DNA from 3 places in the Clostridium sp. genome. Region 2 is predicted to be linked to each of the others. Evidence: riboswitches for the same ligand, from Rfam matches in the RefSeq annotation. Region 2 holds a riboswitch; each other region holds the start of a gene.
What was found. A riboswitch is a leader RNA that binds a small molecule or an ion and turns the genes downstream of it on or off. The one in region 2 is predicted to bind cyclic di-GMP.
Positions count from the first base shown of each region.

Region 1: linked by a shared signal. The riboswitch ahead of LKE46_RS04630 (galactose ABC transporter substrate-binding protein) and the one ahead of LKE46_RS02495 (methyl-accepting chemotaxis protein) in region 2 are both predicted to bind cyclic di-GMP.
Region 3: linked by a shared signal. The riboswitch ahead of LKE46_RS17015 (glycosyltransferase) and the one ahead of LKE46_RS02495 (methyl-accepting chemotaxis protein) in region 2 are both predicted to bind cyclic di-GMP.

Region 1 covers NZ_JAKVOI010000001.1:907,230-910,516, reverse strand. The annotation lists gene LKE46_RS04635 (methyl-accepting chemotaxis protein) at 1-842, opposite strand, end outside; gene LKE46_RS04630 (galactose ABC transporter substrate-binding protein) at 876-1,886, opposite strand; cyclic di-GMP riboswitch class II at 1,998-2,081, opposite strand; gene cobU (bifunctional adenosylcobinamide kinase/adenosylcobinamide-phosphate guanylyltransferase) at 2,210-2,767, opposite strand; gene cobM (precorrin-4 C(11)-methyltransferase) at 2,794-3,287, opposite strand, start outside.
Region 2 covers NZ_JAKVOI010000001.1:444,307-447,593, reverse strand. The annotation lists gene LKE46_RS02495 (methyl-accepting chemotaxis protein) at 1-1,595, opposite strand, end outside; cyclic di-GMP riboswitch class II at 1,672-1,755, opposite strand; gene LKE46_RS02490 (sigma-70 family RNA polymerase sigma factor) at 1,962-2,483, shown strand; gene LKE46_RS02485 (DUF4367 domain-containing protein) at 2,473-3,287, shown strand, end outside.
Region 3 covers NZ_JAKVOI010000001.1:3,432,217-3,435,503, forward strand. The annotation lists gene LKE46_RS17010 (hypothetical protein) at 1-663, opposite strand, end outside; gene LKE46_RS17015 (glycosyltransferase) at 685-1,746, opposite strand; cyclic di-GMP riboswitch class II at 1,803-1,884, opposite strand; gene hflX (GTPase HflX) at 2,290-3,287, shown strand, end outside.

The sequences.
Region 1 (3,287 bases), 460 kb from region 2:
TCCTCATTTGATATTTTTATTGCTCTGTTTACATTTTCAGTTTCTTTTATTATAGTAGTAACGATGTCCTTCATAGAATTCTGCAGCGAATTAATTGCATTGCCTAATTGTCCAAATTCATCTTTTGAATCCACTTTGATTGGATCCATCAATAAATTCCCATCCGATATGGCTTTCAAGGACTTAATGCTATTATTTATTTGTGTTGCAATCATGTAAGAAAAAAATAGAGTAATCCCTATACTAATTACAAGACAGATTAAAAACATTACTGCCATAATGCACTTCCCCTGAAAATTCGCTGTTTTGCTTTTATCCAGCGCCTCGTCATTTATATTGCTCATTTTATTGTCTAACTTATTTTCCACATATCTGCAGGCTTCCATATAAACTTTCCCGTCTTCCAGCCTATCTTTTGCTATTTTTAATTTTCCTGTCTTCACAAGTTGAATTTGAGAATCAAAATGTGCATTTATAACATTAATATTTGGTATTTCCTCGTTTTCCACAATCACTGCTATATCCTGATAATCTCCGTAATAGCTTTCAAGCTCCTTCAAACTTTTATCTATGTTTTTTCGGCTTTCATCATATGATTCTAAATATTCTTCATTTCCATCACTGGCAATGTAACCGCGTACTCCCGTTTCCTCCCTGACCAGCTCAGTACTAATCTGTTTAACTAACTTGTCCATAGGAATAACATTATTTATAATTTTATTTTGGCTTGTTCCTATTTCATTAAAATTGTAATAGACAAAAAACATCATAACCAACATTACCACAAGTATACTTCCAAAACCAACGAGAAGTTTCACCCTTATTTTAGCATTTTTAAACAATATAATAACCTCCAAAATTCAGCAATTTAATATCTATTTTGCATCAATTAAATTCCGAGCTGTAATGATTTTATAATCCACCCATATATATTTCCCATCTGTAAGTTTATTGTTGAAGCTGCTTTTATCTGGATTTTGTCCATTGGCCAATATCCCCGCAAGATCAAAAATTGCCTTCCCCTGTCCTTCTGCATCGTTAAGTACTGTACCAAGTAAATATCCGTCCTTTTCCAAACTCACAGCACTACTGTTGGCATCGACTCCTACCACAGGCATATATTTTCCATTATTAAAATATCCTTCGTTTTTAAGTGCATCAATTGCACCTAGAGCCATGTCATCATTGTTAGAAATTACACAGTCAGTACTTATACCTCGAGAACCAAGAAGTTTTTCCATTTGCTTTTGAGATTTATCCCGTTCCCAGTCAGCGTAATATTCTCCGACTTGCTGTACCTTAAAGCCATTCTTTTTTAGAGTATCAACAGAATATTTTGTACGTTCTACTGAATCCAGATTGCCCGCTGGTCCCTTTATCATTACATATCTTATGATCCCATCCTTGGTAGGATTTCTTTTAAAATAGTCTGCAAGAATCTGACCCTGCATAGTTCCAGACTGCTGGCCCCTGGCTCCTATATAGTAAACCTTATCCCATTTGTTCATATCTTCTTCTGAAGGTTCAACATTAAAAAATACGACAGGAATATCTGCTTTTTTTGCTTTCTCTATAATCTCTCCAGCACTTTTTGTTTCAACAAGATTTACAACTAAAACTTTAACTTTGTCTTTAATTAAAGCATCTACTTTTTCATTTTCTGTTTTTTGTGAATTATCTGCATTCCATATTTCTAGCTCTGGTTTATTCGATTTATTTTCAGATAATTTATAAAGCTCATTGCGAACTTTTGTTCTCCATGCATCGTCAAATTTCCCTACTATTATTCCAATTTTGGTAATATTTGCCTCCTTTGAAGCAGAGGAACAACTGACAAGCAGGAAGCCATATGCAATAATCATTAGTATTTTAATACATAACTTCATTTTAATTCTCCTCCCTTAATTATATTTTTAACATACACTTATATAGATTTAATTAAATTCAGGTTAATATTTTTGGTGTAAAAATTAAAAAACCAATAATCAGTTTTTAAACTGATTATTGGCAGGTTGCACCACTAACTCCAAATTCTCAAGGCGCCCATATACAGAGAATTCTTCCTCATTTCCAATTTATACACGTTTATTATAAAATATTGGATAAAACTTTTTATTAGTATAATTATACAATTAAAAACTAAAAAAAGCAATAATAATGCAGAAATTAGCAACTTTTAGGGTTCATCTGTAGAAATTTTACACATGGTCTATTTTATTTTTATCTTTATGCCTGAAACACAGAAATAAACTTCATCCGCCTTTGCTGCAATCATTTGATTTACTGTACCTGCAATATCTCTGAAAACTCTTCCAAGAGGATATTCAGGGACCAAAGACATACCAACTTCATTTGTAACCATGATAAATGGAATCTCTTCTTTTTCTACAACCTTCATGAGTTTTTCTATTTCCTCTTCCACATATTTTTGAATGTCCTGTGCTTCCAATATTTTTATATTCATTTCATCATCACATTTTTCAAGTATGAGATTTGATACCATATTTGTTATACAATCCAAAAGCACACCCGATTTATCCTCAAGTAATTCAGGAAGCTTTATATTAAAGTTCTTATAGGCTTCCAGCGTTGTCCAATTTTTTGGTCTTCTTTCTATATGTTTTTTTATTCTGAGTTTCATTTCATCATCAAATGGAATTGCAGTCGCAATATACAAAATATTACCTTTAATATCTTCTGCAAGCCTTTCTGCATAGGAACTCTTCCCGCTCCTTGCTCCTCCTGTTATAAAAATCAATTTTCCCATAGTCCACTCCTCCATGAATTAAACAATCATCTGCTCCTGCCTTTCCTAAACATATGGGTAAAGCTCTTATCGTAGAGTAAACTTTTTGAATAATCACAATCTATGAAATCTCCGACCAATATCTGAGCACATTTTGTAATATCAGCTTTTTTTACTTTGTCACATATATCATCCAGGGTTCCCACTATTATTCTTTCATCTTTCCAGGAAGCTCTTTCCACTACTGCAACTGGCACACTTTTTTTATATCCTTTTTTAAGCTTTTCAACTACCCTGTCTATCATACCTATAGATAAAAATATGGCCATGGAAGCTCCAATAGATGCCAGCTTTTGTATATCTTCTTTTTCAGGTACAGAAGTTCTGCCTTCAATTCTCGTCAAAATTACAGTCTGACTTACCCCTGGGAGTGTAAATTCTCTTTTTATAGAGGCAGCTGCTGCAGTAAAAGAACTTACTCCTGGAATTATCTCATATTTTATATTCCTTTTGTACAGTTCATCCATCTGTTCCTTGATTG
Region 2 (3,287 bases):
GTTACAACATCCGCATTTTTGTGAACATCATCTATTTTATCCACATTCTTCTTAATTATTTCAGGTATTTTTTGTATAAAAGATGACACTTTATTTAAAGTATTTTTCGTCTCATTTATAGTCGCTATCTGAGATTCGGCAACAGTTCCGGATTCCTTCACACTATCTGCTGAGGTATTTATTGTAGAAATAAGATCGTCAATAAGACTGCGTATTTTACTAACAGAGTCCGACGTATCGTTTGACAATTTTTTAATCTGCTCGGACACTACTGAAAAGCCTCTGCCGGCTTCTCCTGCCCTTGCTGATTCTATTGATGCATTTAAAGACAATAAATTTATTTCATTTGATATATTTTCTATAACATTTACTATACCGGATATTTCATTTGACTTGCCAAGCAGTTTCTCAATTTTATCATTTATATCCTTTGATGAAGCTATGCTCTGTGAACTTTTATCTTCCAGGTCGGCAAGTACCTCTACAATTCTTGAATTCAAGCTTGTGGCAGATGCTGCCTCATCTTTCATAGCAACACTACTATTTCTAACTTCATCTATATTTTCTGATAAAAATTTAATACTATTAAAACTTTCCTGCATATCCTTAGCAGAATTATTTATAGCAGAAGATATTTGATCCATTGCCTCTTTTACATTATTTGAATTTTGGGATGCAATATCTGAAGATGAATTTATAGCTTCAACTTTATGATCCAGCACTTCAGTTATCTGCTTTATTTTCACAAGTATATCTCTGATATTTAGAGTCATCCTATTAAATATATTTCCTATATACCCCATTTCATCACTGTTTTTTACATCCACCTTAACCTGCATGTTTCCTTTAGATACCCATTCCATGGATTGTACTATATTTTGTAATGGTTCTATTTTTTTCTTCATAATACTCATTATAAAAAACATGGAAGCAGCCATCAAAACCAATGAAACTATAATTATAAACCTTAATATTTTATAAACGGGCTTATAAAAATCCGATTCATAACATCCTACATTTACATACCAGCCCCAGGGCTGAAAATAAGCTACGGCATCCATTTTTGCTCTTGTAGATTTTTCTCCCGGGTTTTTCCATTGAAAATGTATTATACCATTGTTTTTAGGATTATTTCCTTCATCAATTATTAGTTTTACAACGCTGTTACCACTTCCATCCTTAATATTTGAAATATTTTCACCTTCTTTAAAAGGGTGCATCATTTCCTTCCCGTTTTTATCAATGGCATACATGTATGCCTGTACATTCATTTCCAATTTTGAGTTCAAATTTCTTGTCTTACCATCCTTGCCTTTTGCATTCAGCATCTTTGTTCTAAAAAGTTCCTGTGCATCATTTCTGCTGATTTTACCGGCATCAACCTGATTTTCCAGGCTCTCCATCATAGCCAGTCCCATCTGTACCTTATTGTTGAGAGCTGTTTCTCCTAACTTTGTGAGGGCACTTTTGGAACTAAAAAATGCTATTGCAGATATAACAATAATTGAAAAGACTATCAGTGCAAAAAAAATCAGATATGATTTAAAAAAGCTTTTCTTAAGGCTGTCAGCATGTAAATCACCATTTTTGTTCATTTAATTTCCCCCTTTTTATGTCAATTTGATTTAACTTAGCATTTTAAAATACAAAAAACCAACAATTAAATTTAATTTAATTGTTGGCAGGTTGCACCACTAACTCCTAACTCCCTAGGTGCCCAAATTAAGGGAATTCATCATAGTTTCCAACTCATGTAGTAAACATTTACAAAATTGTTTTGACTGTCATGTAAAAGTTTACTATATAAGCTTATGAAAGTCAAATAAAAATTCATAATATTTTAATATTATCACTTAGTTTCCTAAAGCAATAAAAATGTATTATAATATAACTAAGTTTATGGAGATAACAAGAAGCAGAACGTCAATATATTTCGTCTAATATATGGAAAGGAGAATAACTTGGACAACGAATTGGAAAGATTGATGAATTCCTATGGTAATGATGTACTCCGAACAGCCTTCGTATATCTCAAGGATAGGCACTTAGCCGAAGATGTATTTCAGGAAGTATTTATAAAAGTCTACAAAAACTTTCACAAATTTAATGGACAAAGTAGTGAAAAAACCTGGATACTGGCTATAACCATAAATACCTGCAGGGATGTCCTCAGAAGTTCATGGATTAAACGGGTGCTGAGATTTCAGGACCCAGAATACGGAGTGCTGAATATAAGAGAAAATTCCATTGATATAGATAGTAAGGCAATTAAAAATATAGAATATGAGGATTTGTTAAAAAAGGTTATGGATTTACCTAAGAAATATAAGGAAGTTATACTTTTATATTATTATAATGAATTATCTACACCAGAGATAAGCCAGACTTTAAAAATACCGGAGGGAACTGTGAGAAGTAGACTTTACAGGGCAAGGGATTTATTAAAATATAATATAGGTGGTACTATTGAATATGAAGGATAATATAAAATTTTTTAGAGATATAGTTAATTCATCTTTGAAAGATATACATATGACAGATGAACTAAAACAAGAAACTTTAAGTAGATGTAAAAAGCAAAACAAAATGAGAATACGACCTGCTTATGTTGCCGGTATATGTGCTGCATTTATGGCTTTTGCCACTACAGGCTATAGCTATCTTTTTCCTGATAAAATAGATAAAAAATACAGTTTGAATATATCTGCCACAGAAAGGCAACTGGAAAACCTGGGGAATTTAATAAAGAATTCAATTATCAATCCGTCTTTGAATAATACTGCTTTAAAGGATGACAAGTATGCTTATAATAATAAAGAGAATACGCAAAATGCTGATAAAGCATCTAAAGACTTAAAAGATACTAAACATACTACTGATATAAATGACAAATCAAGTGCAGACACAAAAATTAATGATATATTGAATCCAGTAAATAACGTTCCTTCTGCAAAAGACAAAACAGAAAATAAGATAGCACCGAAGGATATTCAATCTGAGATTGTATCTACTGATTCTGAAGGCAAAAAACAAGCGGATGGAGATGTTTCTTCCAATCAGGCTTCTCTTGAAAAGAATACTTCTGAAGAGAACAATAACGTACAGAAAAACACTTCTGCTTCCATTTCATCAGTTTCTCCTCACCTTATGAATATGAATTCTGTTGAGAACAGCTTTGGTCATAAGGTTGCTAAACCATCTCATATACCTGATGGATTCAAGCTTGTAAATATAAATATACCTGATAATGACAATGAAAAATTTGTAAAAATGAATTATGCCTACAA
Region 3 (3,287 bases), 3.0 Mb from region 2:
TGGGATAAATTTCTTTTCATTTTTATTGAAAAATATATTTATGAGAACAGCAAGGCCAATTCCAGCTGCAAAGGGAATTGCCTCATACCTGCAAAAAAATGCGAAGGCAAGGGAAAATGCTATTTTTACAATGTATTCAGGACTCCCTTCGCTCATCCAAAGTGTCATATTTATAACTGAATAAATTGCAAACACAAAGAATATCTGTTCGCTCATTCCATTCATTCCATAAAAGAATATAAACGGGTTCAGTACATAAAGCAGTATTATAGGCAGTGAATATTTTTTCCCTATCCCGAATCTAGTAAATACTTTGAAAAGCATAACGGCATTAAATGCAGCAGACGCAGCGGTAACTATGCTTCCAGATATTCCACTGGATACAATAGGCCTCCAGATTTTTGAAAGTTCTACAAAGGGAAGCTGGAGCATACTCGGGAGTGGGTTCCAGACAAATCCTACAGATGCAAGCCTAAGAGGTTTTATGTAGAGTACGTAAAATGTATTTGCAGTCCTGCTGAAGGCATCATTCAAAAGTATGCCTTTAAAGTATCCAAGATAAATACCACCTGCAAGCTCTAATATAAATATTATTAAAAATGTTCTAAACGAGTCTTTTGAAGATAATTTTGGAAATATAACTTTGTTGTAGCTTTTTACCATAATTTTAAAAATCTCCTTGAATTATTTTCTCCATGTCCACAGTCGGTTTATATTGTAATTCCATAGTATAGAAGCACAAATTCCAGATAAGTTTGCAGTATTGTAGTTTACTTTAAATTTATAATTTAGAAATATCAGTACTGCAACATCTATAATTATTCCAATTATAGATACAGATATAAATTTAAAAGCCTCGTAAAATACTTTTTTACTTTTTTTATCTTTCCATGTAATGTTTCTGTTCAATGTAAAATTTCCTATCATGGCAGTCAGTGCAGACAGCGTTCCCGAAATAGTCACGGAAAGACCAAAGTATATCAAAATATTATATACTATCATATTTACAATGACACCAGAAAATCCTACAAGTGAAAAAGCAAATATTCTCCTATCATCACTGCTTGAGAGAACCAGCCTAAAAATATGTCTTAAATAGTTGAATTGCTCTTTAAAAGACATCTTTGATTTTCCATACTGTCTTTTTTCAAATTTGTACGGGATTTCTTTTATATTTTTGTAATTTCCACGTACAAGGATTTCTATAAGTATTTTCCATCCAATAGGATCCAGAGAAATACCATCAAGTATATTTTTATTAAAGGCAAAAAATCCTCCTGTGGGATCGGTTATACATCTGAGTTCTTTTAAAAAGAATTTTCCTATAAATAAGGCAGTGTGAGAAATAAGTTTTCTAAAAATATTAAGCCCATATTCATCTCCACCTGACAAGTGTCTGCTCGGAATTACAATGTCATAGCCATTTTTTAGGTATTTTACCATTCCCGGAATAATTTCTGGAGGATGCTGCATGTCTGAATCCATGACTACGATAAGTTTTCCAAGACTCATATTTATCCCTGAAACAACTGCAGTTGCAAGTCCTCTCTGGTTTTCTCTATGTAAATATTTTATATTTTTATATTTATGTATTAGTTTTTCTATATAGGTTACTGTGTCATCTGTACTGTCATCTACAAATATAACCTCGTAATCTAAAATGCCATAAATTACATGTTTTAGTCTATTTGCAATTTTTACAACATTTATTCCTTCATTAAAAGTAGGTATTACTATACTTACCATGAAACCACCCCACATAATTACATATAAAGCTGAAAAAAACAGCAGCCGACCTGACTTCAAAAGTCGGCCGGTTGCACTACTAGCTCACTATATAAAAAGTGCCCAAAATAATTATATAGATCAGCTTCCAACATAAACTATTTTTATAGTATAGTATATTTACAAATCTTAAAATATATTCCAGGAGGGCGAAAGATGATCTGTTGCAGAGATTGAATATGTATGGTATTATATAATTGTTTTCAAATGAATGGAGGGTTGCTTAAGAATGCGTATTAGATTCCGATTTACCTTATTTAACTAATTTAATAGTGGTTAAAGGCTCTGCTTATGTGTAGAGTAATCGGGATTGATCTGCCTATTTTTAAGAAAATCTTATTAATAATGATAGATGTTATATTATAATAGAAAGTTGTAGAAATATGCTCATGGAAGTTTAGTATGTTGATTTTCTGCGTATTTTTAAGACTGAACATATTTTCCGATTATTGGCACAGGCAGCAGTCCTGTGTTTTTTTATTTCAATAAAATGGAGGGATATATATGGAAGAAAGAGAAAAGGCGATAATAGCAGGTATAAATATTAAGGAAGAGGATAATTTTGAAAATTCCATGGAAGAACTGTCTAACCTGGCAGACGCATGCGGCATAGAAGTAGCAGGCAGAATCACCCAGAAGTTGAATCAAATAAACTCATCCCATTATCTTGGCAAGGGTAAAATTGATGAATTGTTGAAATTAATTGATGAAAAAAATGTAGATACTGTTATTTTTAATGATGAACTCACACCCTCACAAATTCGAAATCTTGAGGATATTCTAGACTGCAGGATAATAGACCGAACTTCCGTAATCCTGGATATTTTTGCCCTGAGGGCAAGGACACGAGAGGCACAGCTTCAGGTGGAAATAGCTAAACTACAGTATATGCTTCCTCGGTTAGCAGGTTCTGGCGAATCAATGGACCGACAGGGGGGAAGATCCGGACTTAAAAACAGGGGGGCTGGCGAGACAAAACTTGAACTTGACCACAGAAAAATAGAGAGCAGAATAAGTAGCTTGAACAAGGAACTGCAGACTCTTGTAAGTCAACGCCAGAATCAGCGGAAAAGACGTAAAAAAAAGGATATACCGGTGGTCGCATTGGTAGGATATACGAATGCAGGGAAATCAACCGTTATGAACGCCATGCTGGATTTGTTCAATTTTTCGTATGATAAGCAGGTATTTGAAAAAGATATGCTGTTTGCAACTTTGGAGACTTCTGTTAGAAGAATTGACCTGCCGGACAACAAATCATTCCTTCTTACGGATACAGTGGGATTTATAAGTAAATTGCCCCATTACCTCGTAAAAGCATTTCGCTCTACGTTGGAGGAAGTATCCGAGGCCGACATGCTGATTCATGTTGTCGATTATTCAAATCCCAATTATATTGAACATATGGATGTCACGAAAACAACTTTGAAGGAACTTGGGGCGGATGATATTCCGGTTGTCTATTGTTATAACAAGGTGGATATGCTGAATGATGATGTCCC